Regions from separate parts of the Neorhizobium sp. USDA 3394 genome, predicted to be linked through region 3. Evidence: predicted binding sites of a transcription regulator. Region 3 holds the regulator's gene; each other region holds the start of a gene.
What was found. The regulator PhoB, encoded in region 3, activates phosphate uptake and scavenging genes when phosphate is short. The targets are predictions, from matches to a motif close to TGTCATNNANCTGTCAT.
Positions count from the first base shown of each region.

Region 1: phnC (phosphonate ABC transporter ATP-binding protein) is a predicted target of PhoB. The motif match lies at 3,696-3,712, and genes of this name have one in related genera.
Region 2: ACZ9EJ_RS11200 (esterase-like activity of phytase family protein) is a predicted target of PhoB. The motif match lies at 5,216-5,232, and genes of this name have one in related genera.
Region 4: ACZ9EJ_RS28840 (PhoX family protein) is a predicted target of PhoB. The motif match lies at 5,898-5,914, and genes of this name have one in related genera.

Region 1 covers NZ_JBWCDU010000001.1:3,520,694-3,528,331, forward strand. The annotation lists gene ACZ9EJ_RS17445 (carbon-phosphorus lyase complex subunit) at 1-219, shown strand, start outside; gene ACZ9EJ_RS17450 (hypothetical protein) at 216-425, shown strand; gene ACZ9EJ_RS17455 (alpha-D-ribose 1-methylphosphonate 5-phosphate C-P-lyase PhnJ) at 422-1,303, shown strand; gene phnK (phosphonate C-P lyase system protein PhnK) at 1,545-2,321, shown strand; gene phnL (phosphonate C-P lyase system protein PhnL) at 2,334-3,044, shown strand; gene ACZ9EJ_RS17470 (DapH/DapD/GlmU-related protein) at 3,041-3,658, shown strand; gene phnC (phosphonate ABC transporter ATP-binding protein) at 3,774-4,631, shown strand; gene phnD (phosphonate ABC transporter substrate-binding protein) at 4,712-5,623, shown strand; gene phnE (phosphonate ABC transporter, permease protein PhnE) at 5,695-6,675, shown strand; gene phnE (phosphonate ABC transporter, permease protein PhnE) at 6,675-7,638, shown strand, end outside.
Region 2 covers NZ_JBWCDU010000001.1:2,327,505-2,335,142, forward strand. The annotation lists gene ACZ9EJ_RS11185 (metallophosphoesterase family protein) at 1-1,171, opposite strand, end outside; gene ACZ9EJ_RS11190 (aldo/keto reductase) at 1,287-2,273, shown strand; gene ACZ9EJ_RS11195 (GNAT family N-acetyltransferase) at 2,446-2,913, opposite strand; gene ACZ9EJ_RS11200 (esterase-like activity of phytase family protein) at 2,978-5,167, opposite strand; gene hupB (DNA-binding protein HupB) at 5,350-5,625, opposite strand; gene lon (endopeptidase La) at 5,827-7,638, opposite strand, start outside.
Region 3 covers NZ_JBWCDU010000001.1:2,150,842-2,158,479, forward strand. The annotation lists gene ACZ9EJ_RS10275 (vitamin B12-dependent ribonucleotide reductase) at 1-1,405, shown strand, start outside; gene ACZ9EJ_RS10280 (papain-like cysteine protease family protein) at 1,609-2,223, shown strand; gene ACZ9EJ_RS10285 (hypothetical protein) at 2,490-3,032, shown strand; gene ACZ9EJ_RS10290 (heavy-metal-associated domain-containing protein) at 3,247-3,450, shown strand; gene ACZ9EJ_RS10295 (hypothetical protein) at 3,479-4,000, opposite strand; gene ACZ9EJ_RS10300 (Crp/Fnr family transcriptional regulator) at 4,054-4,593, shown strand; gene ACZ9EJ_RS10305 (winged helix-turn-helix domain-containing protein) at 5,059-5,745, opposite strand; gene phoB (phosphate regulon transcriptional regulator PhoB) at 5,760-6,443, opposite strand; gene phoU (phosphate signaling complex protein PhoU) at 6,473-7,186, opposite strand; gene pstB (phosphate ABC transporter ATP-binding protein PstB) at 7,232-7,638, opposite strand, start outside.
Region 4 covers NZ_JBWCDU010000002.1:1,527,276-1,534,913, forward strand. The annotation lists gene ACZ9EJ_RS28820 (ABC transporter permease) at 145-1,152, shown strand; gene ACZ9EJ_RS28825 (ABC transporter permease) at 1,149-1,976, shown strand; gene ACZ9EJ_RS28830 (ABC transporter ATP-binding protein) at 1,969-3,600, shown strand; gene ACZ9EJ_RS28835 (CocE/NonD family hydrolase) at 3,651-5,654, shown strand; gene ACZ9EJ_RS28840 (PhoX family protein) at 5,977-7,638, shown strand, end outside.

The DNA.
Region 1 (7,638 bases), 1.4 Mb from region 3:
CGCGCCGAAGAGCTCGGCGAGGACATTACCGCGCCGGCGCAGGACGAGGAATTCGTGATCTCGCATTCCGACAACGTCCAGGCGACCGGTTTCGTCGAGCATTTGAAGCTGCCGCATTATGTCGACTTCCAGGCCGAGCTTGCGCTTGTGCGCAAGATGCGCGCCGATGTCGAAGCCGCCAGAAATGCCGGAAAGGACCTGCGGGAGGCGGCGGAATGACCGAAACCGCCGCACATCCTTCAGTCGCCGCCGTCTCCTCCATCGCCGCCATCCGCATCAAAACTGCTGCTGCCCTTTCCCGGTCCGAAAATGGCGCGATAGAGCAGCGCGAGCGCGATAAGGCCAAAGAGCACGATACTCGAAAGCGTCTCGGCACTGAATTCCATGAAATGCCCTCCCAATTGCTCAAAGGTAGCCGTAAATGACGGACCTCGCCACTTACAACTTCGCCTATCTCGACGAACAGACGAAGCGGATGATCCGCCGCGCGATCCTCAAGGCGATCGCCATCCCCGGTTACCAGGTGCCGTTCGCCTCCCGCGAGATGCCGATGCCCTACGGCTGGGGCACCGGCGGCGTGCAGGTGACGGCGGCGATCATCGGCCCGCAAGACGTGCTGAAGGTGATCGACCAGGGCGCCGACGACACGACCAATGCGGTCTCGATCCGCGCCTTCTTCCAGAAGGTCGCCAATGTCGCCGTCACCACCCACACCAAGGACGCGACGATCATCCAGACCCGCCACCGCATTCCCGAGCACAAGCTCGCCGAGGGCCAGATCCTCGTCTACCAGGTGCCGATCCCGGAACCGTTGCGCTTCCTCGAGCCGCGCGAGACCGAGACCCGCAAGATGCATGCGCTGGAAGAATACGGCCTCATGCATGTGAAACTCTACGAGGATATCGCCCATAACGGCCGGATTTCGAAGACCTATGCCTATCCGGTCAAGGTCGCGGGCCGCTACGTGATGGACCCGTCGCCGACGCCGAAGTTCGACAATCCGAAGATGCACCGGTCGGAGGCGCTGCAGCTCTTCGGCGCCGGCCGCGAGAAGCGCATCTACGCCGTGCCGCCCTATACGGACGTCGTCAGCCTCGACTTCGAGGATCATCCGTTCGAAATCCAGACGTTCGACAAGCCCTGCGCGCTCTGCGGGGCCGAAAACGTCTATCTCGACGAGGTTGTGCTGGACGACAAGGGCGGTCGCATGTTCGTCTGTTCAGACACCGACAATTGCGAGGGCCGCCGCGAACACGGCCATGCCGGCGCCATGCTGGCGCCTGCCAAGGAGGCAGCTGAGTGATGGCGGTTGTGGCTTACCCCCCTCTGTCCTGCCGGACATCTCCCCCTCTTCACCTTCCGTCATCCCCGGGCTTGACCCGGGGATCCACACTCTTTTGCCGCAGCGGCTCTCCAAATTTCGACGCATGGAGCGCGATGGCCTGGATCCTCGGGTCGAGCCCGAGGATGACGGCGAAGGCAGTGGCGTCCGGCAGGACAGAGAGGAATAAACCACACGCACCGACATCCAAGGACTACACGCCATGACCGACACCCCCCTCCTCAAAGTCAGCGGCGTCTCGAAATTCTACGGCAGCCGGATCGGCTGCAAGGACGTCTCCTTCGAGCTCTGGCCGGGCGAAGTGCTGGCCATCGTCGGCGAATCCGGTTCGGGCAAGACGACGCTGCTCAACTGCCTGTCGACCCGGCTGATGCCGACCACCGGCAGCGTCGAATACCGGATGCGCGACGGCAATTTCCGCGACCTCTACCATATGAGCGAGGCCGAACGGCGCTTCCTGATGCGCACCGACTGGGGCTTCGTGCACCAGAACCCGGCCGATGGCCTGCGCATGACGGTCTCGGCCGGCGCCAATGTCGGCGAGCGGCTGATGGCGGTCGGCGACCGGCATTACGGCAAGATCCGCGAGACGGCGAGCGACTGGCTGACCCGCGTCGAGATCGGCACCGACCGCATCGACGACCAGCCACGCGCCTTTTCCGGCGGCATGCGCCAGCGCCTGCAGATCGCCCGCAACCTGGTAACCGGCCCGCGCCTGGTATTCATGGATGAGCCGACCGGTGGCCTCGACGTCTCGGTCCAGGCCCGCCTGCTCGACCTGGTGCGCGGCCTCGTCAACGATCTCGGCCTGTCGGCGATCGTCGTCACCCACGACCTCGCGGTTGCCCGCCTCCTCTCGCACCGGATGATGGTGATGAAGGACGGCCATGTGATCGAACACGGGCTGACCGATCGGGTGCTCGACGACCCCCGCGAGCCCTATACCCAGCTCCTCGTCTCTTCCATTCTTCAGGTCTGAGGAAAAACGATCATGGCTACTCCCCTCGTCGTTTCCGAGGTCTTCAAGAGCTTCACCATGCATCTGCGCGACGGCATCAAGCTGCCGGTCGTCAACGATGTGAACTTTTCGGTCGCGAGCGGCGAATGCGTCGTGCTCGGCGGCCCGTCGGGCATCGGCAAGAGCTCGATCCTCAAGATGCTCTACGGCAACTATGCCGTCGACGCCGGGCAGATCCTCGTCGATCACAAGGACCGGATCGTCGATATCGCCCGTGCCGATCCGCGCACCGTGCTCGACGTGCGCCGCCATACGCTCGGTTATGTCAGCCAGTTCCTGCGCACCGTGCCCCGCGTCTCCGCGCTTGACGTGGTCGCCGAACCGCTCGTCGCCCGCGGCATCGCCGCCGCGGAAGCGCGCGACAAGGCGGCCGAGCTTCTGGCCAAGCTCAATCTGCCGCGGGAGCTCTGGAGCCTGCCGCCAGCCACGTTTTCGGGTGGCGAGCAGCAGCGGGTCAACATCGCCCGCGGTTTCATCACCAGCCACCGCATCCTGCTCCTCGACGAGCCGACCGCTTCGCTCGACGCGATCAACCGGCGCGTCGTGGTGGACATGATCGCTGACAAGAAGCGGGAAGGCGTCGCCCTTCTCGGCATCTTCCACGACGAGGAAGTGCGTGAGGCCGTTGCCGACCGCGTTCTCGACGTCTCGCAGTTTTCTCCGCGAAAGGCAGTCGCAGCATGAGCGTCAAGGTTGGGCTCCAGCCCGCGATCCACGAAACGGCGAACGTCAGCAATTCCACGCTCGGTCCGTACACGGAAGTTTCGGAGCGCTGCCGCATCAGCGAGGCCGAGATCGGCGCCTATTCCTACATCATGCAGGACGGCTCGATCTGGTGCGCCACGATCGGCAAGTTCGTCAACATGGCGGCTTCCGTGCGCATCAACGCCACCAACCATCCGACATGGCGGGCGACGCTGCACCACTTCACCTATCGCGCCGCCAGCTACTGGGACGACGCCGAAGACGAGAAGAGCTTCTTCGAATGGCGGCGCGACCATCGCGTCACGATCGGCCACGACGTTTGGATCGGGCATGGCGCCACCGTGCTGCCGGGCGTCACCATCGGCAACGGTGCGGTGATCGGTGCCGGCGCGGTCGTGTCGAAGGACGTCGCGCCCTATACGATCGTCGGCGGCGTGCCGGCAAAACTCATCCGCGAGCGTTTCACAAAAGCGGTCGGCGACGCGATGGACCGGCTTGCCTGGTGGGATTGGGACCACCGGAAGCTGAGGGCAGCTCTCGACGATTTCCGGGCACTTTCGGCCGAAGAATTCGTGTCGCGTCATGCCCCGTAACCAAAGCGCGGCAGGCGCTTTCGGAATATAATAAAACCGACATAAAACCGACATTCAGACTTCATCAACCATCGCTAATCGAGCAGTCAGAAAAAGGCTGCATTGGCGAGAGAGCATGAAGTTCGAGTTGAGGGACATCACCCGCCGTTTCGGCGACCGTATCGCGGTGAACGCCGTGAACGTCGAGATTCCCCAGGGCCAGATGGTCGGCATCATCGGACGCTCCGGCGCCGGCAAGTCGACCCTGCTGCGCATGATCAATCGCCTGCAGGAGCCGAGTTCCGGCTCCATCCACTTCAACGGATCCGAGGTCTCCTCCCTCAAGGGCAGGGCACTGCGCAACTGGCAGCGCGACTGCGCGATGATCTTCCAGCAGTTCAACCTGGTGCCGCGCCTCGACGTGATGACCAACGTGCTGCTCGGCCGTCTCAATCACCGCTCGACGACGATGAGCCTCTTGAAAATCTTCAGCCGTGACGAGCGCGTCATGGCGATGGCGGCGCTCGAGCGGCTCGGCATCGAACAGACGGCGCTGCAGGCGGCCGGAACATTGTCGGGCGGCCAGCAGCAGCGTGTGGCGATTGCCCGGGCGCTGGTGCAGGCACCGAAAATGATGCTTGCCGACGAGCCGATCGCCTCGCTCGATCCGCTCAACGCCAAGATCGTCATGGATGCGCTGCGCGACATCAACGAACGCGAAGGCATCACGGTCATCACCAATCTGCATACGCTCGATACCGCCCGCAGCTATTGCGAGCGGATCATCGGCATGGCGGGCGGCCGCGTCGTGTTCGACGGTCCGCCGCAGGAACTCAATGCCAATGCAGTGCGCGAAATCTACGGTTCCGACAAGGATGGCGCCGGGATCGACGAGACCATGACATCGACCAGCCTTGCAGCCACCCGCCGCGGCGAGGCTGCGGTCGCAATCGACACATCCGGCATGGTGACCGAAGCTGCCGCCATGCGCTGACCCGTTTCCGGCTGCGACCCGCGGCCGGAAGACTGACGCCCTTTCCGGGTTGACCACCCCAATCACCAAAGGAGACTTCCATGTCTGCATTCCGCAAGATCCTGATGGCGACGATCGCCATTTCCGCTCTCGCCGGCCAGGCCCTCGCCCAAGACGTCAAGGTTCTGCGTATCGGCCTCGACGGCGGTGAAAATGAAGCCGACCAGATCCGCCGCACCGAATGCGTCAAGGCCGGCCTTTCCAAGGCGACCGGCGTTGCCGAAGTCAAGCTCTTCCCGTCGCCGAACTATAACGGCGTCATCCAGGGCCTGCTCGGCGGCACGATCGACCTCGCCGTCATGGGCGCGGCTTCCTACGCAGCGATCTACATCAAGGACCCGAATGCCGTTACCCCGGTCCTGACCACCAAGCAGGCCGACGGTTCGACCGGCTACTACTCGATCATGGTTGCCCGCAAGGATTCGGGCATCAAGACGCTCGCCGACGCCAAGGGCAAGAAGCTCGGCTTCGCCGATCCGGACTCGACCTCGGGCTACCTCGTCCCGAACGTCTCGCTCCCGAAGGCCGTCGGCGCCCCGGTCAAGCAGTATTTCTCGGAAACCGGTTTCGGCGGCGGCCATGAGAACCTCGTTCTCGGCGTTCTCGACAAGAAGTTCGACGTCGGCACGACCTTCGGCTCCGGCACCGGCGACTGGGCTCAGGGTTATTCCTCGGGCAACCTCCACATCATGGTCAACAAGGGCCTGATCGACATGGACGACCTCGTCGAAGTCTGGAAGTCGCCGCTGATCCCGAACGGTCCGCTGATGGTATCCCAGAAGCTGCCAGCCGACCTTCAGAAGAAGGTCACCGCCTACTTCGCCGAACTGCCAAAGACCGACAAGACCTGCTTCCAGTCCTTCACAGGCGGCGGTTACGTTGATTGGTCGCCGGTCGACCAGAGCTTCTACCAGACCATCATCGACGCCCGTAAGGCTGTCATCGGCGGCTGATCCAACGTCTGATCAATACCCTGCGGCGGCATCATGACGATGCCGCCGCTCGTTCAACAAGGATCCCTAGAATGGCGCACGCGGCCGAACCCGCCCAGTTCAGCGGGCTGCAGGAAAGCTCCCGCACCATCCTCGACCATTACCAGAGCCAGGTGCGGACGCGGCGGATCTATACCGTCGTCTCGATCGTCGTTTTCCTGATCGTTCTCGGCGCGTCGCTGGATTTCGCCAACGAAGCCAATTCCGGCAAGTTCTTCGAACGCCTTCCGTATTTCTTCGATTTCATCAAGAGCTTCGTGCCGAACAGCCCGCTGGAGATCTTCCGCGCCATGTTCGACCTGCCGTCGCCCTATGCGGACGGATCGATCAAGTTCGACTATACGAGCGACCGTATCTGGATCACCGACAGTTTCTATATTCCGAACTTCTTCTACCAGCTGGCGATCACCATCAACATCGCCATCGTTTCGACCATCCTCGGGGCCACGGGCGCCTTCCTTCTCTGCTTCTTCGCCTCCACCAATCTCGTCGGCGCCGGTCTCACGCGCTGGGTGGTGAGACGCATCATGGAAATCCTGCGCGCCTTTCCGGAAATCGTCGTCGCAGGCCTTTTGGCCGCGATCCTGTCGATCGGTCCGATCGCGGCGATCATCGCAGTGTCGGTCCATACCATCGGCGCGCTCGGAAAGCTGTTCTTCGAAGTGGTCGAGAATGCCGACATGAAGCCGGACGAGGGCCTGCGCGCTTCGGGCGCCAGCTGGCTGGAGCGCGTCCGCTTCGCGATCCTGCCGCAGGTCCTGCCGAATTTCGTCTCCTACACACTGCTGCGGACCGAGATCAATGTGCGCGCCTCGACCATTATCGGCGCCGTTGGCGGCGGCGGCATCGGGGAAGTGTTCAGCCTGTCGATCGGACGCGACCACGCCGCCAAGACCTACGCAATCATCATTCTTCTTCTGATTACGGTCATCTGCGTCGACCAGTTCTCGGCCTGGCTGCGCCGCCGGCTGATCGGCAAGCAATCGTTCGAATTCGGCCGGGGAGCTGCCTGATGTCCAATCTCGCCGTCAATGCCGCCGATCGCGAACGCCTGCTTAGCACCTATCCGGAAGTCTTTCACCGCGGCTTCCTGCAGCGCTGGGGCCTGGCGATCGCGGCCGTCGCAGTCTTCGTCTACCTCGCGTTCTGCTTCTCCTTCTTCAACGTCATCCCGACCTTCGTCAACGGCAACTGGGATCGCGCGGCGATCTACCTCCAGGACTGGTATTCATGGCGCGCGCAGCCGCGCCTGCGCTTCCAGAACGGTCAGGTCGTCCCGCAATGGACGAGCCGCGGGCAATATCCGGACGGCGCAGCGATCGACTGGCTGAAGCCGACCTCCAATGGCGGCTACACGGTTATCTTCGGTAGCGACGACCGGCTCGACGTAACCCCGAGCCAAGTCGACGTCTATATCGACGGCAAACTCTATCCCGTAGCGATCAAAGGAGACCGGGCTATCCTGCCAGCCGGTGCGCCGGCGCGGATGATACAGGACGGCAACAAGGTCAATGTCCATTTCGGCTTTGCCGGCCAGGCGGAAATCCGCAACAGCCAGGTCTATGTGCAGCGGCGTTTCCTCGGCTGGGCAAATTTCTTCTTCGACACGCAATCGCCCTTCTGGGGCCGCAGCGTCACCAGCGTCGCCGGGCTGATGCTCTTCGGCGAGCGGATCGACCCGGCCCAGCCCAATGCCTCGCTGGCGCTCGACAATTTTCTGAACAATAGCAGCTGGCAGCATGGCGATATTCTCTCCAAGCTGATGCAGACGCTGGTCATGGCCTTTGTCGGCACGCTGTTTGCCACCATCATCGCCTTCCCGCTCGCCTTCGTCGCGGCACGCAACATCACGACGAGCCGGCCGCTCAACTGGGGCATGAAGCGCTTTTTCGACTTCCTGCGCTCCATCGACATGCTGATCTGGGCGCTGTTCTTTACCCGCGCCTTCGGGCCGGGGCCGCTGCCGGGCATCGCCG
Region 2 (7,638 bases), 180 kb from region 3:
CGTCACCGAGTGCCAGATCGCCGGCACCTATGCCACCCGGCAGGCGGGCGGTGATCTCGGCGATCTTGGCATTCGCATCGGCGAGCAGTTCCGGGGCGAAGCCGCCCATGGGAATGAGGCCTTCGAGGCCGAGCAGGTCGGTCGCGACGCTCGCGCCGTTGGTTGCCGGTTCCAGCCGCACTTCCAGCTTTTCGAGCCAGATGTCCTGGTGAGAGCGATGGCAGGCGGCCTGCACCTCGTCTCGGAAGTCCTCGGCGCGGGCGGTCAGTTCGTTGCGGAATCGGCTTTTTCCGGTCAGACGGATGCGCAGCGCCAGCGGCCGGCCTTCCATCCGCTCGACGACATCTTCCAACCCATTCTCGGTGCGGCGCAGGATCGCCGGGATGTTGTCGTCCGGTTCGACTGCGACCCCGAGCTCGGCAAAACGGGCGCTGTCGGTAATGATCCGCTCATGGGTGATGCGACCGTCCTCGACGGTCACCAGGACCGCGCCTTTCGCCCCCTGCTCGCGGATCGAGCGGCCCTGGAGATTGCCCGGAAAAACCACCAGCGGGTCCTCGGCGACGATCTCGAAATCATGCACATGGCCGAGCGCCCAATAATCGTAACCGCGCGAGCGCAGGTCCTCGACCGAACACGGCGCATAGGGCGCATGCGGCTCGCGGCCGGTGAGCGAGGTGTGCAGCACACCGATATTGAACCAGCCCGTTTCAGGCTTCGGATAGGCCAGCGCCAGGTTCTCGGTCGCCGAACGTTCGGCAAAACCCTGGCCGTGCAGCGCCACCTTCAGGTGATCGAGCTTGAAACTGCCCGGCTTGTTGACCGGGAACTCGCTGACATTCTTCGGCAAGGTGATCGTTTTGGTGATGACGCTTTCGGCATCGTGATTACCCTTCAACAGGAAGACCGGAATGCCGGCGCGTTCCAGCCGTGCCACTTCACGGTTGAAGAACAGGCCGATCTTGTTGTCCTTCCAGTCGCCGTCATAGACGTCGCCGGCGACGATGAAGAAGTCCACCCTGCGCTCGACCGCCTGGTCGACCAGGGCTGAAAACGCCCTGCGGCTCGCCTCGATGAACAGTTCGGCAATCGCGGCATCCTTCAGCGCCAGCCCCTGGAAGGGACTGCCGAGATGCAGGTCGGCGGCGTGGATGAATCGGAAGGAGGTCATCGAATCGCTTGTTTCGGTTGCCGGAGCAGATCAGGTGTTTTAGGCAAATGCCGGGCACGAAGAAAGCTCGGGGTTCCGCAGCCTGTGGATAGCCCAATCAAACTCGGAGGACACCATGAGAAACCACGCGTTCGGACGCACATCCTTCACCGTCAGCGAGATCGGTTTCGGCGCCTGGCAGATCGGCGGCTCCTGGGGCGACGTCGGCGAAGCGGACGGGGCGAAGGCGCTGGAAGCGGCGCTCGATGCCGGCGTCACCTTCATCGATACTGCCGACGTTTATGGCGACGGCCGCTCGGAAAAGATCATTGCCGGCGTCCTGAAGTCGCGCGGCGGCAATCGTCCGATGGTCGCCACCAAGGCCGGCCGGCGCCTGAACCCGCATGTCGCCGAGGGTTATACCAAGGCCAATCTCGAAGGCTTCATCGACCGCAGCCTCAAGAACCTCGAGCTCGACAGCCTCGACCTCGTGCAACTCCACTGCCCGCCGACCGAAGTCCTTTACCGTCCGGAGGTCTTTGGCGCGCTCGACGATCTGCGCCGTGCCGGCAAGATCAAGAATTACGGGGTCAGCGTCGAGAAGGTCGAGGAAGCGCTGAAGGCGATCGAATATCCCGGCGTCACCAGCATCCAGATCATCTACAACATCTTCCGCCAGCGCCCGGCCGACCTGTTCTTCAATGAGGCCAGGCGGAAGAACGTCGCGGTCATCGTCCGCGTGCCGCTCGCAAGCGGCCTGCTGTCCGGCAAGATTTCTCGCGATACAGCCTTTGCCAAGGACGACCACCGCAATTTCAACCGGAATGGCGATGCCTTCGATGTCGGCGAGACTTTTGCCGGCGTGCCGTTCGAAGTCGGCCTCCAGGCAGTCGAGGAAGTCCGCAAGCTGGTACCGGCAGGAGCGTCGATGGCGGCCTTTGCGCTGAAATGGATTCTGATGAACGAGGCTGTCACCGTCGTCATTCCGGGCGCCCGCAACGAGGCGCAGGCCAGGGGCAACGCGGCGGCAGCCGACCTTCCTGCGATCTCGGACGACGTGATGACCGCGACTAAGGAAATCTATGCGCGGCTGGTCGCCCCGCATGTGCATCAGCGCTGGTAGAATATTCAGGAGTGGTCCGCCCCTCATCCCCCTGCCGGGACCTTCTCCCCGCGCGCGGGGAGAAGGAAGATGGAGCACCGGCGGTGCCACAAGTCCCTTCTCCCCGTCAGAACGGGGAGAAGGTGGCGGCAGCCGGATGAGGGGCTATCGCCGACGGTGCTTAGCTTTTCTTCTACACGCCGATCGTGAACCGGTAGATCGTCCCGCTATCGGATTTCATCCGCTCCACGTCACGTCCTCCGGCAGCGTCGATCACCCCCGGCCAGAAGGCCTGAGCGGGCGTATTCAACGCCATGACGCTCAATTCCCAGAGGCCGGGATGCGCGTGCAGGACTGCGGTCGCCGCGCCGCGTCCAGTACCATGCCGCCTCGCTTGCGGCACGATGTAGAATTCGGCGATCGAGAAATCCGTGCCTCGGCCGGATGGTGACCAGGTATTGACGAAGGCGAAGCCGATACATTCGCCGTTCCGTTGGATGAGATAGGGCCAGCGGCCTTCTGGCTCCAGCCAATAGGCATCGAAATACGGGTAGTCGGGGCCGGAGCCGCCATACCGTTCGGACTCCGCGAGGTATTCGGACAGAAGATCCCTCAGCAGAGGTTTGTGCGCAGCAGACGCCAGTTCTATGCCAATATCCATCGCATCTCCTTACACAAAAAGGCCGGGCAGAACCCGGCCTTTTCCGCTTCAGCCTTGAAGGGGCTTAGTTGGTGCCCTTGAGATCGACCGGGAAGAACAGCGTCTCGCCGGAGCTGTCATCGACGCCGTCGTTGTCGGTGACGGCGAAGGCCTTGCCGGACTTGTCGAAGGTGAAGCCTTCCAGCTTGTCAACCACGTAGCCGTTCGAAGCCTTCAGATCCGGGATGAAATCGTGGGCTTCTTCCTTCTTGACCACCGGCAGATCGGTGCCGATCTTGGCCGGCTTCAGGTCGGCGATCGCCACCCGATAGAGCTTCTTCAACTTGGCGGCATCGCCGATCAGGTTGTCGCGCTCGATGATGTAGACATAATCGCCATGGGCGGTGATTTCCGAAAGGCCGACCCAGCCGGCCCCGGCCTTCTCGAGCGGGTAGCGCACGGCGCCCCATTCCTTGGACTTCGGCTTGTAGGAGACGAGCTTGACGGTGCCCTTCGGGTCGTCCTTCCACTCGCGCTGCATCGCCATCCACAGAACCATGTCGTCGCCTGATCCGACCGTCGTCACGCCTTCGAAACCGAAGCGGGTCTCGCCGGCGAGCAGGTCTGCGGGCAGGCCGATCTCTGCCTTGATCTCGCCCTTGGCGTCGACATTGTAGAGGCCGTGACCGGTCAGCTTGGCGGAGTCGCCTTCCGACGCCAGCCAGAAACCGCCCTTGCCGTCGAGCGCGATGCCCTCGATGTCGAGTTTCTGGGCCGGCTGGCCGCCGCGGGTGATGCGCAGGACGCCGGTGATTTCAGCGGGCTTTCTGGTGGTGTCGATGGTGAAGATCGACGGCTGCATGTTGTAGACCGAGTCGCTGACGGCATAGAGGATGCCGTCCTTCTGGGTGTCACCGACGAGGCCCGAGAGAGCGCCCCAGCCGAGCACGTTGCCGTCGAGGTCCTTGGAGACGAGCTTCGGATAGTTGGCGACGCCTTCTTCCAGGGCGTAGATCATCACATGCGAACGGGCGCCGCCGTCCTTGCCGAGATCGACTTCGTTGGCGGTCACAAACAGATTGCGGCCAGGAATGGCGACGGCACCTTCCGGCGAGATGCCCGACGGCAGGATCTGCATGAGTTGCGGTTCGGCGCCGGTATCCTTGTAGACGGCGACAACAGAGGCGCGTTCGGCGAGCAGGAAGAGATACTTCTGGCCGTTGAAGGTCGCAGCTTCCATGCCTTCGACCTCGATGCCCTTCGAGCGCGCGCGCTTTTCCGGGAAATGGCCAAGGCGGGCAACCGCGCGCTCCAGCGAGGCGCCTGATTCGTAGAGAACCTTGCCGGTGCGGTCGAAGATGGTGAAGCCGCGCGAGCCGCCCTTCCAGTCGCCTTCGTTGGCGACGACGAGACGGTTGTTGTCGAGCCACTTGACGGCGTCAGGTTCGCGCAGCGCCGAAGCCTTGCCGGTGAAGGACAGCTGGCCGTCGGTCTTGTTGTCGATGCCTTCGAGATCGGCCTTGCCGGCGGAGAAGTGCCCGGTGACCTGGCCGGTCTTGCCGTCGATGATGACGATCTCGTTGTTTTCCTGCATCGTCAGGGCGATTTCGCCATTGTCGTTGATGGCGACGAATTCCGGCTCCGGATCTTCCGGCGCGACACCGGCAAGGCCGGTCAGCGTCACGTGCTTGATCGAGGCGCAGTCGGCGGTGCCGTCCTTCAGGGAGACGATCACCAGGTCACCGGCCGGCATCTGCGGGAGGGCGCCATCGTTGACCTCCTCGTCGCGCTCGTTCTCGATGGCGATCACGGCAAAGGTCTTGTCCTTGGAGACGGCGATCGAATCCGGCTGGCCGCCGAGATCGCAGGTCAGGTCGACCTTCTTCGTCGCAATGTCGACGACGGCGAGCATGCCGGTCGGCTTCTGCTTGCTTTCGCCGGTATTGACGGCGGCGAGAACCTTCTTGCCGACCGACGCAACCGAGGTCGGTTCGCCCTTGAAGGTCAGCGCGCCGAGCGGCTTCGGGGCCTTCGGATCGGTGATGTCGACGAAGCCGATCGCGCCGAGCGGGCTATCGGTATAGATGAGCGTCATGCCGTCTTCGCTGGCAGTGACGATTTCGGCCGAGCTCGGGCTCAGCTTGTCCTTGTCGGCGGGAAGATTGGCGGCGACGGGGAAAGACGCGATGCGGTTGAAAACCTGTTCGGCGCTTGCCGGCACGGCAACCGAAGCAAGAAGTGCTGCGGTCAACGCGGCACGAAGTGAAAACGTCATGGGAAGCCCTCCTGTCCATGAAACACAGGTGGCTTGTGAGCCACGGTCGTGACAGGCGGATGACAGTTTTCGCATCCGGGGTCGTGGCGGGCGGAGATTAGCTGTTCGTAAAAAAAGGCCCGGGGAAAAACCCGGGCCTTTTCAAATGCGAGACTGCAACAGGATGCCTTAAAGGCAGCGCGTTAGCTGTTGACTGCGTCCTTCAGGCCCTTGCCGGCCGAGAACTTCGGCACGTTACGTGCCGGGATGTCGACTTCAGCGCCGGTCGAGGGATTACGACCCTTGGACGCTTCGCGACGGGAAACGGAGAAGCTGCCGAAACCGGCAAGACGGATGTCGCCGCCCTTCTTCAGTTCAGCCTGTACGGTCTCAAAAACGGCGTCTACAGCGGATGCGGCATCAGCCTTGGAGAGGCCGGCCTTCTCGGCCACTGCGGATACCAACTCATTCTTATTCATGTTTCCACCCCTTTCAAACGGTTTTGGAACGACTCATGTAATCGGGGCAGACAATAGTCAGGAGCCCGCCCGTGGCAACCCAAAAGCTCCGCAATCGCCTGAAAAACAAGGGGTACGCGTTATTTTTCACAAAAAAAGCCGGCGTTGTGCCGGCTTTTTTCATTGCTGGTGCCAATTTGGCATAACCCAAAAGGCTATCGATCAGTGCGCTATGGTCACGCCTGCGTCGTCCACACCTTCGACCGTGGTGATCAGCGGGGTTTCCACCGTACCGTCCCATTCGATCGCTTCCGGCTGACGGACAAGCGCGTGACGGATCACCTCGCCCATGCGGGAAACCGGAATGATCTCCATGTTGTTCTTCACGTTGTCCGGAATCTCGGCCAGATCCTTGGCGTTTTCTTCCGGGATCAGAACGGTCTTGATGTTGCCGCGAAGGGCGGCAAGCAGCTTTTCCTTGAGGCCGCCGATCGGCAGAACGCGGCCGCGAAGGGTGATCTCGCCCGTCATCGCCACGTCCTTACGAACGGGAATGCCGGTCATGATCGAGACGATCGCGGTTGCCATGCCGACACCGGCCGACGGGCCGTCCTTCGGGGTCGCCCCTTCGGGAACGTGGACGTGGATGTCCGACTTGTCGAAGCGCGGCGGTTCGATGCCGAAATCCACGGCCCTGCTGCGGACATAGGATGCCGCCGCCGAGATGGATTCCTTCATGACTTCCTTGAGGTTGCCGGTGACCGTCATGCGGCCCTTGCCCGGCATCATCACGCCTTCGATCGTCAGCAGCTCGCCGCCGACTTCCGTCCATGCGAGACCCGTGACCACGCCGACCTGATCCTCGCCCTCGGCTTCGCCATGGCGGAACCGCGGAACGCCGAGGTAGTCGGAGATGTTGGCCGCGGTGATCGCAACCGACTTGGTCTTGCCCTTGATGATCTCGGTGACGGCCTTGCGGGCGAGCTTCATCAGCTCGCGCTCGTAGCTACGAACACCGGCTTCCCGCGTGTACTGCTGGCTGATCGCCATCAGGGCATCGTCGGTGATCGAGAATTCGTTCGGCTGCAGGGCATGTTCCTTGATCGCCTTCGGCAGAAGGTGACGCTTGGCGATCTCGCGCTTCTCATCCTCGGTGTAACCGGCGATGCGGATGATTTCCATACGGTCCATCAGCGGCGCCGGGATGTTCAGCGTGTTCGCCGTGGTGATGAACATCACGTCGGACAGGTCGTATTCGACTTCCAGGTAGTGGTCCATGAAGGTCGAGTTCTGCGCCGGATCCAGCACTTCGAGCAGGGCCGAGGACGGATCGCCGCGGAAATCCATGCCCATCTTGTCGATTTCGTCGAGCAGGAAGAGCGGGTTGGACTTCTTGGCCTTCTTCATCGACTGGATGACCTTGCCGGGCATCGAGCCGATATAGGTGCGGCGGTGACCGCGGATTTCGGCTTCGTCACGGACGCCGCCGAGAGCCATGCGCACGTATTCGCGGCCGGTCGCCTTGGCGATCGACTGGGCGAGCGAGGTCTTGCCGACGCCCGGAGGGCCGACGAGGCACAGGATCGGGCCCTTGAGCTTGGTCGCGCGGGCCTGCACGGCGAGATATTCGACGATGCGTTCCTTGACCTTGTCGAGGCCGAAGTGATCCGCTTCGAGGATCTTCTCGGCATTGTTGAGGTCGGCCTTGACCTTCGACTTCTTGCCCCACGGAATGCCCAGCAGCCAGTCGAGGTAGTTGCGCACGACGGTGGCTTCCGCCGACATCGGGCTCATCTGCTTGAGCTTCTTCAGCTCGGCATCGGCCTTTTCCTTGGCTTCCTTGGACAGCTTCGTCTTGGAGATGCGCTCTTCCAGCTCGGCCATCTCGTCGCGGCCTTCCTCGCCGTCACCGAGCTCCTTCTGGATCGCCTTCATCTGTTCGTTGAGGTAGTACTCGCGCTGGGTCTTCTCCATCTGGCGTTTGACACGCGAGCGGATACGCTTTTCCACCTGCAGGACGGAAATCTCGCCTTC
Region 3 (7,638 bases):
CTCCGACATCAGCTTCAACCTGCTCGAACATATCGGTTTCTCCAAGAAGGACATCGAAGCCGCCAACATCCATGTCTGCGGCGCGATGACGCTCGAAGGCGCGCCCTTCCTGAAGGCCGAACATCTGCCTGTCTTCGATTGCGCCAATCCCTGCGGCAAGATCGGCAAGCGTTATCTCTCGGTCGAGAGCCATATCCGGATGATGGCGGCTGCCCAGCCGTTCATCTCAGGCGCGATCTCCAAGACGATCAACATGCCGAACGACGCGACCGTCGAGGATTGCGGCTCCGCCTACATGCTCTCCTGGAAGCTCGGCCTCAAGGCCAACGCGCTCTATCGCGACGGCTCGAAGCTTTCGCAGCCGCTCAACTCGTCGCTGATCGCCGATGACGATGCGGAAGACGCCGTCGAGGAACTGCTGGCCCAGCCGGCAGCCGCCCAGGCCGTGACGATCACCGAAAAGATCGTCGAGCGGATCATCGAAAAGGTCGTCCGCAGCCAGGAAAAGCTGCCCGGCCGCCGCAAGGGTTATACCCAGAAGGCAAAGATCGGCGGTCACACCATCTTCCTGCGCACCGGCGAATACGACGACGGCCGTCTCGGCGAAATCTTCCTCGACATGAACAAGGAAGGTTCGGCGCTGCGCGCCTTCATCAACAACTTCGCGATCTCCGTCTCGCTCGGCCTGCAGTATGGCGTGCCGCTCGAGGAATATGTCGATGCGTTCACCTTCACCAAGTTCGAACCGGCCGGCATCGTCACGGGCAATGACGCGATCAAGAACGCCACGTCCATCCTCGACTACGTGTTCCGGGAACTGGCGATCTCCTATCTCGGCCGCCACGACCTCGCGCATGTCGATACGTCGGACTTCTCCAACACCGCGCTCGGCCGCGGCGTTTCGGAAGGCAAGGCGGACGTCGTCTCCAAGGGCCTGACCCGCGGCTACAAGCCGACCCTCGTTTCCGGCACCGGCGGCGATCGCCCGGCCGAAATCAAGGGTGCAGCCACCGCCGCCCCTGCCCGCGCCTCGGCCGGCACCAACGTCACCGCCTTTGCCGGTGCCGCCGCCCGCAAGCTGGAACCGACGGTTGCCATCTCCACCTCCGAAATCGTCTCCTTCAAGCGGGACTACGAGGAGCGCGCCAAGGAACTCGCCGAAGAGATCGTCGAGGAACTGGCCGAGGAACAGGCCGCCACCACCGCCCTCTTCTCCGACAAGGCCGCCGACGAGGCAGCCGCGGCGAAGACCGAAGCCAAGAAGGTCGAAAACGAACGCCGCATGCGCTCGATCGCTCAAGGCTATACGGGCAACATGTGCGGCGAGTGCCAGAACTTCACGATGGTTCGGAATGGGACTTGCGAGAAGTGCGACACGTGCGGTGCGACGAGCGGGTGCAGCTGATTGCTGCAGAAAAAGTGGTCTGCGGAGCCAATGGGTATGTCCCACGGCCATTGGGTCTGTCCCAAATGCCCGGTGAGGCGCTCAAAGCTCCCGACCTAGAGCCGCATCCATAGGCGCAATCCGGGCATCGAAAGATGCCCGGATGATATCAAGTGGAACAAAACAGGATCAATCTTCTGTAGCGACAAGACAGGCAGGGTGGCATGAGCGAGGTTGAGTTCGATGCAGAGCCTGAAGAATCCGACGCGGTCGTGAAGGCGGGCCGTCCGCGACGCCCCTCGACGCCGCCGAACATCAGGGCGATTGTCTGGGCACGGGCTGCGGGACGGTGTCAGTTCCGCGGGTGCAACAAGTTGCTCATCGGAGATCTTGTCTCGGGCAAGTCCGACCTCAACGCTTCCTACATCGCCCACATCGTCGCCGACTCGGTGGATGGCCCGCGGGGTCACAAGTCGCTGTCGTCAGAGCTTTCGACCCGTCCAGGCAACCTCATGCTGATGTGCGATCCGCATCATCGCCTCATCGATGGCCCGGCAACTCGACACGAGTATCCAAATAAGATTGAATTGGACTTCGCTATCCAACTCCAGGAACAGAGCAAGTGGTGCTGGGCGGCGACGGCCTCAAGCATCTCGCATCACTACGAACCGAACGCCTCCCGCAGTCAGAACGAGATAGTTGGACGGGCGCTCAAAATTCCCCCGCCATGGATTCCCGATGAATCCTGGAATCAGCCCGCCCCTATGATGACCGGGCTCCGTATTGTGCGTTGCGACGCCGGCACTCAATGTGACACGGCGAGTTTCGGCGTATCCTGAAGGAGCTTGATAAGAACAACCCGATTGTGTCCAGATCGAATGGCCGACTAAGGAAGGCCACGCGGTGGTGATCACCGGAGGCTGGATCGCGGAGGATGGGTCAGAACACTACATCGTAGGCGATCCCGGATTTGGAGATTCGTTTCCGGTTCCGGGTGACGAACTTCAATTGGATTACCTAGAATACAAGGGGAAGTGGGTGCAGACCTATTTCGTCCGAGCGCCATATTGAATGGGTGCCCCCGATCGAAACGAGAGACGTTGACATGCCCTTGGCAATACGGAATGCGCCATCTTCCATCGACGAAAAGTTCGCTCGCGGCATAAACATCCTTGCGGGCAGCCCCGGGCACGATAGCAAGAACACCAGCTATAGTCACATCGGGCCATTCCCGAAACGGGTGCTAGCTTCGTTGCCACGTACGGCTGCCGACCTGGATTCCGCGGCCGGCTCCGGATGGCAATATCTCGTCAATGATGCCCAAGGGTACGGTGTCGTCGACATCAGTAACAAGCCCAACGGAACCTACAGCGCCTTTCGGCGGGGCGATTTTGCCGCTGCCTATCATGAAGCTCTCGCTCTCATCGATTACCACGTCTCCGGCACCGAGGAAGTGTTCGAGCTGGAAGTCATCGAAATTCCTACTGAATTCACATGCGTGATTACGCTCAGGGGACAGGAGTTGGAATTCTATCCTGCCTACCTCAGGGGAAGACGTTTGGTTCCGGATCGAAGGACGTTAGAGGAATTTCAGGCGCTCGCGTCAGGTGCTTCCTATCAGAGCAGCTCCAGGCCATCGCCGATCTGACCTCCGATCACACGCAGGAGGCTGGCTGCGACCGATCGATCGGATGAACGCTGTCCGCGTCTGGATGGAACAAGGCGACCAGCACGGACTTTCACCGCGGCGAGCGCTCTTGCTGCTCATTATAAAGCCATCCGCTCCTCCTCTCGCCCTCTTGGCCTTCCAACCGTGGGAATCACTATCTTCGCATTTGGTCACATCGAAAAAGGAGACCCAGATGTACGGGTTCGACATTCCGAACATGACCTGCGGCCACTGTGCGGGTACGGTCAAAAAGGCGATCGAAGGAGCGGATCCAGCCACCTCGTCGATTATTGACCTCGGCACGAAGAAGGCCAGTGTCGAAACCACTGTGTCGCCGGAGGCGATAGCCGCTGCCATCATCGAGGCGGGGTATGCGACGACCTACAAATCTGTATGAAAGTCCCGGGGCCGTCCTTGGGGCGGCCCTATGTCTTCCGGTAGCCGCGTAGCACAGCATAGCCTCGAACCTGATCGGGTGTGAGTATCCCCATTGTCTCGATATGCACCGAAAGATGGATGTAGCGTAGGCGGCCACGGGATTGTTCTGCGTCCGACAGGGCCTTTGCGAGGTCTCCGGGATTCACGTCCGGCCGCCTGAACAGGGCATCCACCGCCCGCTCAGCCTCCAGATACCTCCCGCCCTCGGCCACAGCTTCGCGCTTCATCCGCTCGAAAAGATCCTCGATCCTCGTGAGCTGGATTTCGGTCAGTGACAGATCTCGTGCGAGATCCAGCACATGGCGCGGTCCGGGAACGCCATTGAGTTCGGCAGGCTTGGCCAGTCCCCAGCCTCCACCCCGCTCAAGTTCGAGGATGTCATCGGCGGAAAGGGAAGTAACCGCCCTCTCCTCCTGGCCTACGTAAGGTGATTGATGTCCACTATGGGCATCCTGCGGTAGGGCAGCAGACGGCAACAGCAGCAGTATGAGAGCGAGGTATCTGGTCATCGGGATTCCTTTTCGGTGTGTATCCACATTGCACGTCCATCCGGAACCATGACATGATCGCTGTCATGTCAGATCTGATTTCAAGCCTCCGCGGAATGGCAAGCGCCATGCGCAGTTTCGATGCCGGGCAATACCCGTTCAGGCAGGAGGACGAGGTCGAGGTTCTGCACGTGGTCGATGCAGGTTCGTTTCATCTCGTCCGTCACCAGGCCGATGGGGGAATGGCCGTCCTCCAGAGGGCGGCTGCGGGGTCTATCCTGGCCGAGGCTTCGATATTCTCCGACCGCTATCACTGCGGTGGCGTTGCCACGGCGGCGGCGAAAACCGCAGTGATCCCGGTCACGTCAGTCAAAGAGCGGCTTCGTGTGGATATTGATTTCTCGCACCAGTGGACACTTCATCTCGCGCGCGAACTTCATGCCAGTAGGAAGCGGGCGGAGATAATGTCGCTGAAGACCGTGAAAGCGAGGCTCGAAGCCTGGATATCCTGGAACGGTGGGTTCCCCTCGAAGGGCATGTGGAAGCAGATCGCGGAAGAGATCGGAGTCTCTCCCGAGGCATTGTACCGGGAGATTGCACGCCGGAGATCGTAGCCAGGTCTTGCGGACGGTGCGGAAGGACATATGGCAGGGCGAAACAAGATCTACCGGGGCGATCCAAGGATCGTAACTTAGTTTCCTATTGCGCCCGGTTGAAGCGCCCTGTCAGAAATGTTCCGGAGCCAAGGCGGCTAGTCCTCCATGTCCTCTACGCGGGACGCATCGGTGAAGCTTATGCTCTGCACCACGCTGCCCGAGACGGGGAGACAGGGATGTGGATATTCACCGCTTAGTCACCAGCACTCCGGGCGCGGCGTCGGAGAACCGGACCAACCGGCGAAGGCATATCTGAAGGTGATTGCGGTCGACCCGCAAGGTACGGCGGAGGCGTTGGCAAAAGGCGCTGCATAGTTCCAATAGCTGGCGAATGCTGCTTCGCCAGCCTCCATGGCAATGATCCGCCGGGTCGCCATCAGCCGGTCAGGATAAAGATTGGCCCCAAGTCCAAAGAGACGCCTGTCAGAAATCGCCCAATGCGTATCCGGTGCCGCGCACGGTCCGGATCACGTTGTCGGACTTGCCAAGGCTGATGACTTTGCGAAGCCGGCCGATATGGACATCGATCGCGCGCTCATCGACGTTCGTGTCGTCGCCCCACAGGGAAGCCTTGAGCTCCGAGCGTGAATAGACCTTGCCGGGCGTCCGCATCAGGAATTCAAGAAGCTTGAACTCCTTCGGCCCGAGCTTGACCTCGCGCTTCTGCCGGTGAACCCGATGGGCTTCCCGGTCGAGCGTGAGATCGCCCACCTTGAGCATATGGTCCAGGAGGGCGGGGTTGACCCTCCTGAGCAGGTTCTTCACGCGGACGACGAGCTCGACCGGGGAGAATGGCTTCATGAGGCAATCATCGGCACCCGCAGCCAGGGCGACCAGGTGAAGGCCCTCCCCACCCGATGGAACAAGGAGTATGATCGGAAGGCGCGATAGGACCGGATCGAGACGCACTTCGCGGCAGACCTCGAGACCTTGCACACCCGGAAGGTCCGAACTCATGACCAGGATATCCGGCGGAACGGCCTTCAGGCGATTGGAGATCTCGGCACCACTGGCCAGCATCGATACGACGAAGTTGTCGGCCGCGAGGGCTTTCTGCAATATCAGACGAAACGACTCGTCGTCGTCGACCAACAGGACCCGCGCGCTCATCTCGTGGCCACCAACTATGTTTCCATGGAGTATCCGGCACCGCGGACGGTGCGGATTACATCCTGCATGTTGGAGAAGTTGAGTGCCTTGCGAAGTCTTCCCACATGGACGTCGACCGTACGCTCGTCGACATAGATGTCATGGCCCCAGACGCCGTCCAGAAGCTGCGAGCGGGAGAAGACCCGGCCTGGCGCCGCCATCAGGAATTCGAGCAGGCGGAATTCGGTCGGGCCCAGACGCACCTCGCGGCTCTTGCGGTGAACGCGATGGGTTTCCCGATCGAGTTCGATGTCGCCGCAGCGGAGCACGCTGGAGAGCACTTCCGGACGAGCCCGCCGCAGCATGGCCTTGACGCGAGCCATCAGTTCCGGCGTCGAGAACGGCTTCACCACATAGTCGTCGGCACCGGTGGCGAGGCCGCGAACACGTTCGCTCTCCTCGCCGCGGGCCGTCAGCATGATGATCGGCAGGCGCTCCGTTTCCGGGCGCATGCGCAGCCGGCGGCAGAGTTCGATGCCGGAAACGCCGGGTAGCATCCAGTCGAGGATCAGAAGGTCCGGTACCCGTTCCTGAAGCCGGATCTCGGCTTCGTCGCCCCGCAAAACGGTATCGACCTCATAACCCTCGGCTTCCAGATTGTAGCGAAGAAGCACGCTCAGCGCTTCCTCGTCTTCTACGACAGCGATTTTTGGCAGCATTCTTCAGCCTGCTCCGTCAGCATTCCGTCTTATTCGGTGATAGCGCCGAGCGTGTTCGACGAGTCGTCCTTCGGACGATCGCCTTCCGGCTGGGCGCCTGTCGTCATGTAGTAGATGGTCTCGGCGATGTTGGTGGCATGGTCGCCGATACGCTCGATGTTCTTGGCGCAGAACAGCAGATGCGTGCAGGTGGTGATGTTGCGCGGATCCTCCATCATGTAGGTGAGGAGTTCGCGGAACAGCGAAGTGTACATCGCGTCGATTTCCTCGTCGCGGCTGCGGATCGCCTCGGCCTTTTCCGCCGAACGCGTCGCGTAGACGTCGAGGACGTCCTTGAGCTGCACGAGGGCGAGATCGGAGAGATGCTCCAGGCCGCGGGCGAGCTTGCGCGGAACGCCGGTGCCCTGAACCGCGATGACGCGCTTGGCGGTGTTCTTGCCAAGGTCGCCGACGCGCTCCAGATCGGAGGCGATGCGCAGCGAACCGACGATCTCGCGAAGGTCGGCTGCAACCGGCTGGCGACGGGCGATCGTGACGATCGCCTTGTCGCCGATCTCGCGCTCGGCGTGATCGAGGATCACGTCGTCGGAGATGACCTTCTGCGCGAGTGCGGCGTCGGAATTGACCAGCGCCCGCACGGCGTCCGAGCACATCTGCTCGGCGAGGCCGCCCATTTCGGAGATGCGGCGGCTCAGGTATTTCAGTTCGTCGTCATAGGCCGACAGGATATGGGTCGATGCCATCTTCTAGTCCTCAAAATTGATTTTCAGGCGGCACTTTCGGCTGGATCAGCCGAAACGGCCCATGATGTAATCCTGGGTGCGCTGATCGTCGGGATTGGTGAACATCTTGTCGGTGTCGTTCTCCTCGACGAGCTGGCCGAGATGGAACATGGCGGTGCGCTGCGACACGCGGGCAGCCTGCTGCATCGAATGCGTCACGATGACGATCGTGTAGTTGGCTCGCAGTTCATGGATGAGTTCTTCAACCTTGGCGGTCGCGATCGGGTCGAGCGCCGAGCAGGGTTCGTCCATGAGGATGACTTCCGGCGACACGGCGATCGCACGGGCGATGCACAGACGCTGCTGCTGGCCGCCGGAAAGCCCGGTGCCGGATTCATGCAGGCGATCCTTGACTTCGCCCCAGAGGCCGGCGCGCTGCAGGCTCGCCTCGACGATCTGGTCCATGTCGGCCT
Region 4 (7,638 bases), on a different contig from region 3:
GCCTTTCGCAGTCCTGCCGACGTTTCAGGCAATTCCAGGAATAACTGCGCTGCGCTTTTCCGTCCGCAACTGCATGAAACAACAAGATTGAACAATTCGGCGCGCCCTGGGGCGCTGAACTGCTCGAAACGCGAGGCATCGGCCATGTCCAATCTGCCCCCCGGAACCGTTCTCCCCGGGTTGAAGTTCAAGCAGCGTTTTCCTCTGCTGCACCTCATTTTCGAGCGTTGCCTGTTCAGCATCATCCTGCTGTTTGCGGTCTCCGTTCTGATCTTCGGCGGGCTCGAAGCCCTGCCCGGCGATTTCGCCACGACTTATCTCGGCCAGTCGGCGACACCCCAGGCTGTCGCCAATATCCGCGAGGAGCTTGGCCTCAACCGGCCCGTCGTCAACCGCTATGTACACTGGTTCGGCAATGCCGTTGAGGGCGATTTCGGCACCTCCTGGGCCAGCAAGAATTCCGTCGGCGAGCAGATCGGCAAGCGGCTTGGAAATTCCCTGTTTCTCGCCGGCTTTGCCGCCTTGATCTCGGTGCCACTGGCGCTCTGCTTGGGCATGTTGGCGGTCCATTTCCGCAACCGCATGCCCGACAAGATCATCAACGTCATTTCACTGGCGGCGATCTCGCTGCCGGAATTCTTTATCGGCTATATCCTCATCATGTTCTTTTCCGTCAAATTCGGTGTCGCCACCTTTCCGGCGACGGTCTTCGACGGCATGGGCTTTCTTGACCGGCTGAAGGCGATCGCGCTGCCGACGGCGACCCTCGTGCTCGTCGTACTCGCGCATATGATGCGCATGACGCGGGCGGCGATCCTCTCCGTCATGTCGTCGGCCTATATGGAAACGGCCGAGCTGAAGGGGCTCTCCGCCTTCCGCGCCATCGTCAAGCATGCCGCCCCCAATGCGCTGGCGCCGATCATCAATGTCATCGCGCTGAACCTTGCCTATCTCGTCGTTGGCGTCGTCGTCGTCGAAGTCGTCTTCGTCTATCCCGGCATGGGCCAATACATGGTCGATGCAGTAACGGTGCGCGACATGCCCGTGGTCCAGGCGTGCGGCCTGATCTTTGCCGCCGTCTACATCTTCCTCAACATGGCGGCCGATATTCTCGCCATCATCGCCAACCCGCGGCTGAGGCATCCGCGATGAGATTGAGAGATATCCCCATCACCGCCTGGATCGGCATGGCCGGCATCGCCATCGCCTTCATATTCGCGATCTTCGCGCCCTGGATCGCTCCCTATGGCGAGACGCAGGTCGTCGGCGACGTCTGGCAGATGCCGGATGATCAATACCTCTTCGGCCTCGACAATCTGGGCCGCGACATCTTCTCGCGGCTGATCTACGGCGCACGCACGACGCTGCTGGTCGCGTCCGCCGCCACCGTCATCTCCTTCTCGCTCGGCATCATCCTGAGCTTCACTGCCGCCGTCTCGCGTGGCGTTGTCGACACCGTTCTCTCGCGCTTCAACGATTTGATGATGTCGATCCCGACACTGATCTTCGCGCTGGTGGTATTGGCGGTGCTGCCGCAAAACATGGTCGTGCTGATCCTGGTGATGGCGATCCTCGATTCCACCCGCGTCTATCGCCTCGGCCGTGCCGTGGCTCTTGATGTCGCGGTCATGGACTTCGTCGAGGCAGCGACTTTGCGCGGCGAAGGCAAGCTCTGGATCATTTTCCGCGAGATCCTGCCCAACACGCTGTCGCCTCTGCTTGCCGAATTCGGCCTGCGCTTCGCCTTTTCGATCCTGTTCCTCTCGACGCTTTCCTTCCTCGGCCTTGGCATTCAGCCACCCGCGGCCGATTGGGGCGGCATGGTCAAGGACAACAAGGACGGTATCATCTTCGGTATCTCGGCAGCGCTGGTACCGGGCACGGCGATCGCGACACTTGCCGTCTGCGTCAACCTTGTCGTCGACTGGCTCCTGAAACGCACATCCAGCCTCAAGGGAGGGCGCGGCGATGCCTGAGCTTCTTTCCGTGCGCAATCTGACGATCGAAGCAACCAGCTATCCGCCGGGCGAGCCGCCCAGGCGGGTGACGATCGTCGATGGGGTCTCCTTCGACCTGCAAAAGGGCAAGGTTCTCGGCTTGATCGGGGAATCGGGCGCCGGCAAGTCGACGATCGGCCTTTCCGCGCTTGCCTATGGCCGGGGCGGCGCTGTAATCACCGGCGGCGAGGTGCGGCTCGACGGCACCGATATCCTGGCGCTCGGCAAGAACGGCATCCGGAAAATCCGCGGCGCACGGGTCTGCTACGTCGCACAATCGGCGGCGGCCGCCTTCAATCCGGCCCACAGGCTCGGCGATCAGGTGATCGAAGCGTCGGTCAAGCATGGTTTGATAAGCAGACACGACGCGCGCAAACGGGCGCTTTATCTCTTTGGGGTCCTCGGCCTGCCCAATCCCGACACCTTCGGCGAGCGCTTTCCCCACCAGGTCTCCGGCGGCCAGCTGCAGCGGGCGATGACGGCAATGGCACTCTGCTCCAATCCCGAACTCATCGTCTTCGACGAGCCGACGACAGCGCTTGACGTCACCACGCAGATCGACGTGCTGGCGGCGATCAAGCATGCCATCGAGGAAACGCACACGGCCGCCCTCTACATCACCCATGACCTTGCCGTCGTCGCCCAGATCTCGGACGACATCATGGTGCTGAGGCACGGCAAGACGGTGGAATCCGGCACAGCGCAACAGATCATCGAAGCGCCGCGTGAAGAATATACTCGGGCACTGGTCAATGTCCGGCAGGACAAGCGCGAGGAGGCTGCCGACCAGAGTTCGGCTTTGCTGAAAGTCGAGAATGTTACCGCCGGCTATCCCAACGGCTTCAAGGTGTTGTTCGACATCTCGCTGCATGTGCCGAAGGGACAGTCGCTTGCGGTCGTCGGCGAATCCGGCTCCGGAAAATCGACGCTCGCTCGGGTCATCACCGGGCTTCTGCCACCACTACAGGGTACCGTCTCGTTCGACGGCAAGCCTTTATCCAAGGCACTAAAGGGCCGATCGAATGACGATCTCCGTCGTATCCAGCTGATTTATCAGATGGCCGATACGGCGATGAACCCGCGACAAACGGTCCGGGACATCATCGGCCGGCCGCTGACCTTCTATGAAGGCCTGCGGGGCGCGGCGAAGACGGCGCGGGTGAAGGAGTTGCTTGAGCATATCGAAATGAGCAATGGCTTCATCGATCGCTATCCCGCCGAACTCTCCGGTGGCCAGAAGCAACGCGTCGCGATTGCGAGGGCGCTGGCTGCCAATCCGGAGATGATCTTATGCGACGAGCCGACATCGGCCCTTGATCCACTGGTTGCGGAAGGCATCCTGAAACTATTGATGCGGCTGCAGGAAGAGCAGCAGCTTTCCTATATCTTCATCACCCACGACATCGCCATTGTCCGCGCCATTGCGGACTCGGTTGCCGTGATGCATCGGGGCAAATTGGTGCGTTTCGGACCAAAATCGAAAGTACTCGTGCCGCCTTTCGACGATTACACCGAACTCCTGCTGGAGTCCGTGCCCGCGATGGAAATCGGCTGGCTCGAGAAGGTACTCACAAGGCGGAAGATGGCCTGCGCCGAGAATTGACCAGGTGGTCGTTCGAGACCAGCAGGCGTAGTGAAACATGGAATTATACAATGACTGACCGCAGCTTCACTGTCATCGAAAACGAATGGATCATGCTCAAGGACGGAACGCGGCTGGCGGCGCGTATCTGGATGCCTAACAATGCCGAGGCAGACCCCGTGCCGGCGGTGTTTGAATTTCTACCCTACCGCAAGCGCGACGGAACCAGCCTGCGCGACGAATCCACCTATCCCGTCTTTGCGGCAGCCGGCATTGCCGGGGTACGCGTCGATATCAGAGGGTCCGGTGAATCCGACGGCGTTATCGACGGCGAATATACCGAGCTTGAACTCGCCAATGCCTGCGAATTGATAGCCTGGATCGCAGAACAGCCCTGGTCGAACGGCTCCGTCGGCATGATGGGCATCTCCTGGGGCGGCTTCAATTGCCTTCAGGTCGCAGCCCTTCGCCCGCCGGCGCTGAAGGCGGTGATTTCGATTGCCTCCACTGTCGACCGTTACAACGACGATATCCATTACAGGAACGGTTGCCATCTGTCGGCGCAGCTCTCCTGGGCTGCCACCATGCTTGCCTATCAATCCCGTTCACCCGATCCGGCCATCGTCGGTGAGGACTGGCGGGAGATGTGGCTGCGGCGCCTTAAGCAGGAACCCTTCTTCATGGAGGAGTGGCTTCAGCATCAGCGCCGCGACGACTTCTGGCGACATGGGTCGATCTGTGAGGACTTCGACAGCCTCGATATTCCGGCTCTCGTCATTGCCGGCTGGGCGGACGGCTATCGCAACACGCCGTTGCTCGCAGTCGAAGGCCTCGGCGAGAAGGCGAAAGCGCTTGTCGGACCATGGGTCCACAAATATCCGCATCTCGCCTGGCCGAAACCGCGCGCTGACTTCCACGGCGAAGCTATTGCCTGGTGGAATCGCTGGCTGCGAAACGGGGATAATGGTGCGGAGACCATGCCATCCGTGCGCGCCTATATTCTCGATGCAATCAAGCCCGCCACGCGCCGCGATTTCGATCCCGGCTTCTGGATCGCCAAACGGAGTTGGCAGCAGCCTGACTTGCAGTCCTTCTATGTCGAGCAGCTCGGCGTCTTGATGGAAGGCATGCCGATCCCGCACGCGCCGGAGCACCCCGTCTATCTGCGCTCGCCGCTCGACACGGGCACCGCCTCGGGCGAGTGGTTCACGCTGAAGCCGGATGCGGAACTGGCGATCGATCAGCGCGTCGACGACGCCGGGTCGCTGACCTTTCAGACCGCTCCGCTGGCCGACGATCATGATTATCTCGGCCGTCCAGCCGTGACGCTGGCGCTCAGATGCGATGCCGAAACCGCCAATCTCTGCGCAAGGCTTGTCGATATCCATCCGGACGGCACGGCAACCCGTGTTTCCTTCGGCCTGCTCAATCTCGCCCATCGCGATAGCAACGCCGCGCCCGAACCGATGAGCAAGGGTAAACGCACGACTGTGAACCTGTCCCTCGATGCCTGCGGCTACCGTTTTCGCAAGGGGCACCGCATCCGTCTGTCCCTATCGACTGCCTATTGGCCAATGGTTCTGCCGCCTCCGGAAGATCCGGGTCTGACGATCGACATCGCCTCCATCGGCCTTGCCCTGCCAATTCTTGGGGCGCATGAACTCATCGACGTGAAGCAGCCTGACAATCCCGATCCGCTGCCGAAATATATCGAACATGCGCCGGGCTCGACGAAGCGGCAAGTGGTGCGCGATCTCTCGGCCGGCCTTACCCGCTATGAAATCCAGGAGGATACCGGCCTTTTCGAACATCCCGGCACTGGCCTGTCGACGCGGCAGCTGCGCGAGGAAACCTGGTCGATTGCGCCGGATGACCCGCTGTCGATGTCCGGCATCTCGACCTGGACCTGCGACATGCAGCGCCCCGGCTGGTTCGTTCGCACGGTCGCGACCTCATCCATAGCCTGCACGGCAAGGGACTGGATCATCAGCGCCTCGGTCATAGCCTATGAAGGCGAGAACGAGGTCTCACGGAAGATATTCGAAGAGAAGCGCATCCCGCGCGACCTTATGTAAATTAGCGCTGACAGGCAAATCGGCTCGCCGCCGAGGGTCTGTTCACAGGGGCGAGATACCGCGGCATGGATTGCAATTGGCGGGGCAGTCTATCCCGTATCCTAAAATGCTTAACCAGCTTGGGAGGCGCGGGAGCAGCATTGTGATTCCATCCAGACGACCCAGCGCGCGCTTTGCCAAACTGAGGCGCTCCGACAACGAACCCCTCCCCTGACACACGAGATTGAGCGGGCCTGTCATGCCTGTCGCATATCTGTAATACCGTAACCTTAGGTTAGAATGACTCCATACTTGGGGCAAATCCTAACTTAGAGGCGAGCCAATGAACGAGCACAGTTCCCAGAAGATATTCCCAACGACTCAGCTTGAAGACGCGGATGGAGACGGCCACAACACGAGCGTCAACCCGACCATGGGTGAAATCATCGGCAAGCGTTTCTCACGCCGGAATTTTCTGCAGGGCTCGCTCGCCGTCTCGGCGATCGCGGCCACAGTCAGCCCCGTCGCTCTCATGAGCGCCGACGAGGCGCGCGCCCAGAACAAGGGCGGCTCCGCTTTCAAGTTCACCGAAGTGGAAGCCGGCGTTGACGCTAAGCACCACGTCGCAGACGGTTATGACGCCGATATCCTGCTGCGCTGGGGCGATGCCGTGCTGCCCGGCGCACCGGAATTCGATCCGACCAGGCAGACGGCCGATGCCCAGAGCAAGCAGTTCGGCTACAACAACGACTATGTCGGCTACATTCCGCTCGAAGGTTCGACCGAACACGGCCTTCTCGTTGTCAACCACGAATACACCAACCCGCACTTGATGTTCCCGGGCCTCGTCAAGGTCGTGGATGGCAAGATCAAGCAGGGCGCGCTCAGCAAGGAGCAGGTGGATGTCGAAATGGCGGCCCATGGCGGCACCATCGTCGAAATCCGCAAGGTCGGCGGCAAGTGGCAGGTCGTTACCGACGGCAAATACAACCGCCGTATCACGGCCAATACACCGATGGAAATTACCGGCCCGGCCGCCGGCAACGACCGCCTGAAGACCAATGTCGATGCGACCGGCACACGCGCCATCGGCACGATCAACAACTGTGCCGGCGGTGTCACCCCGTGGGGCACCTACATCATGGCGGAAGAGAATTTCCATGGCTATTTCTCCGGCAAGCTGCCGGAAGGTCACAAGGAAACCGCCAACTACAAGCGTTACGGCGTTCCGGAAGGCGGCTACGAATGGGCCAATTTCTACGACCGCTACGATCTTTCCAAGGAGCCGAACGAACCGAACCGCTTCGGCTGGATCGTCGAGGTCGATGTCATGGACCCGGCCTCCACCCCGAAAAAGCGCACCGCGCTCGGCCGCACCAAGCACGAAGGTGCCGAATCGATCGTCGCCAAGAACGGCAAGGTCGTCTTCTATCTCGGTGACGACGAACGGTTCGACTATGTCTACAAGTTCGTGACCGAAGGCACGTTCAACCCGAACGACCGCGCAGCCAACATGAACCTGCTGGACAACGGAACGCTATATGTCGCCAAGTTCAACGAGGACGGCACCATGCAGTGGCTGCCGATGATCCACGGACAGGGGCCGCTGACCGCCGCCAATGGATTTAACAGCCAGGCGGACGTCTTGATCGAGTGTCGGCGCGCGGGCGACGTGCTCGGAGCCACGAAAATGGACCGGCCGGAAGACGTCCAGCCGAACGGCGTCAACGGCAAGGTCTACGTGATGCTGACCAACAACACCCGCCGCAAGGCCGACCAGGTAAATGCCGCCAATCCGCGCGCAGAAAACGCCTTTGGCCACATCATCGAGATCGCCGAAAACGACGGCGATTTCACCGCGACCTCCGGCAAGTGGGAAGTGCTTCTGAAGTGCGGCGATCCTTCCGTTGCGGCGGTCGGCGCGACCTTCTCCACCGAGACCACCAAGAACGGCTGGTTCGGCATGCCGGATAACTGCGCCGTCGATTCCGCCGGCCGGCTCTGG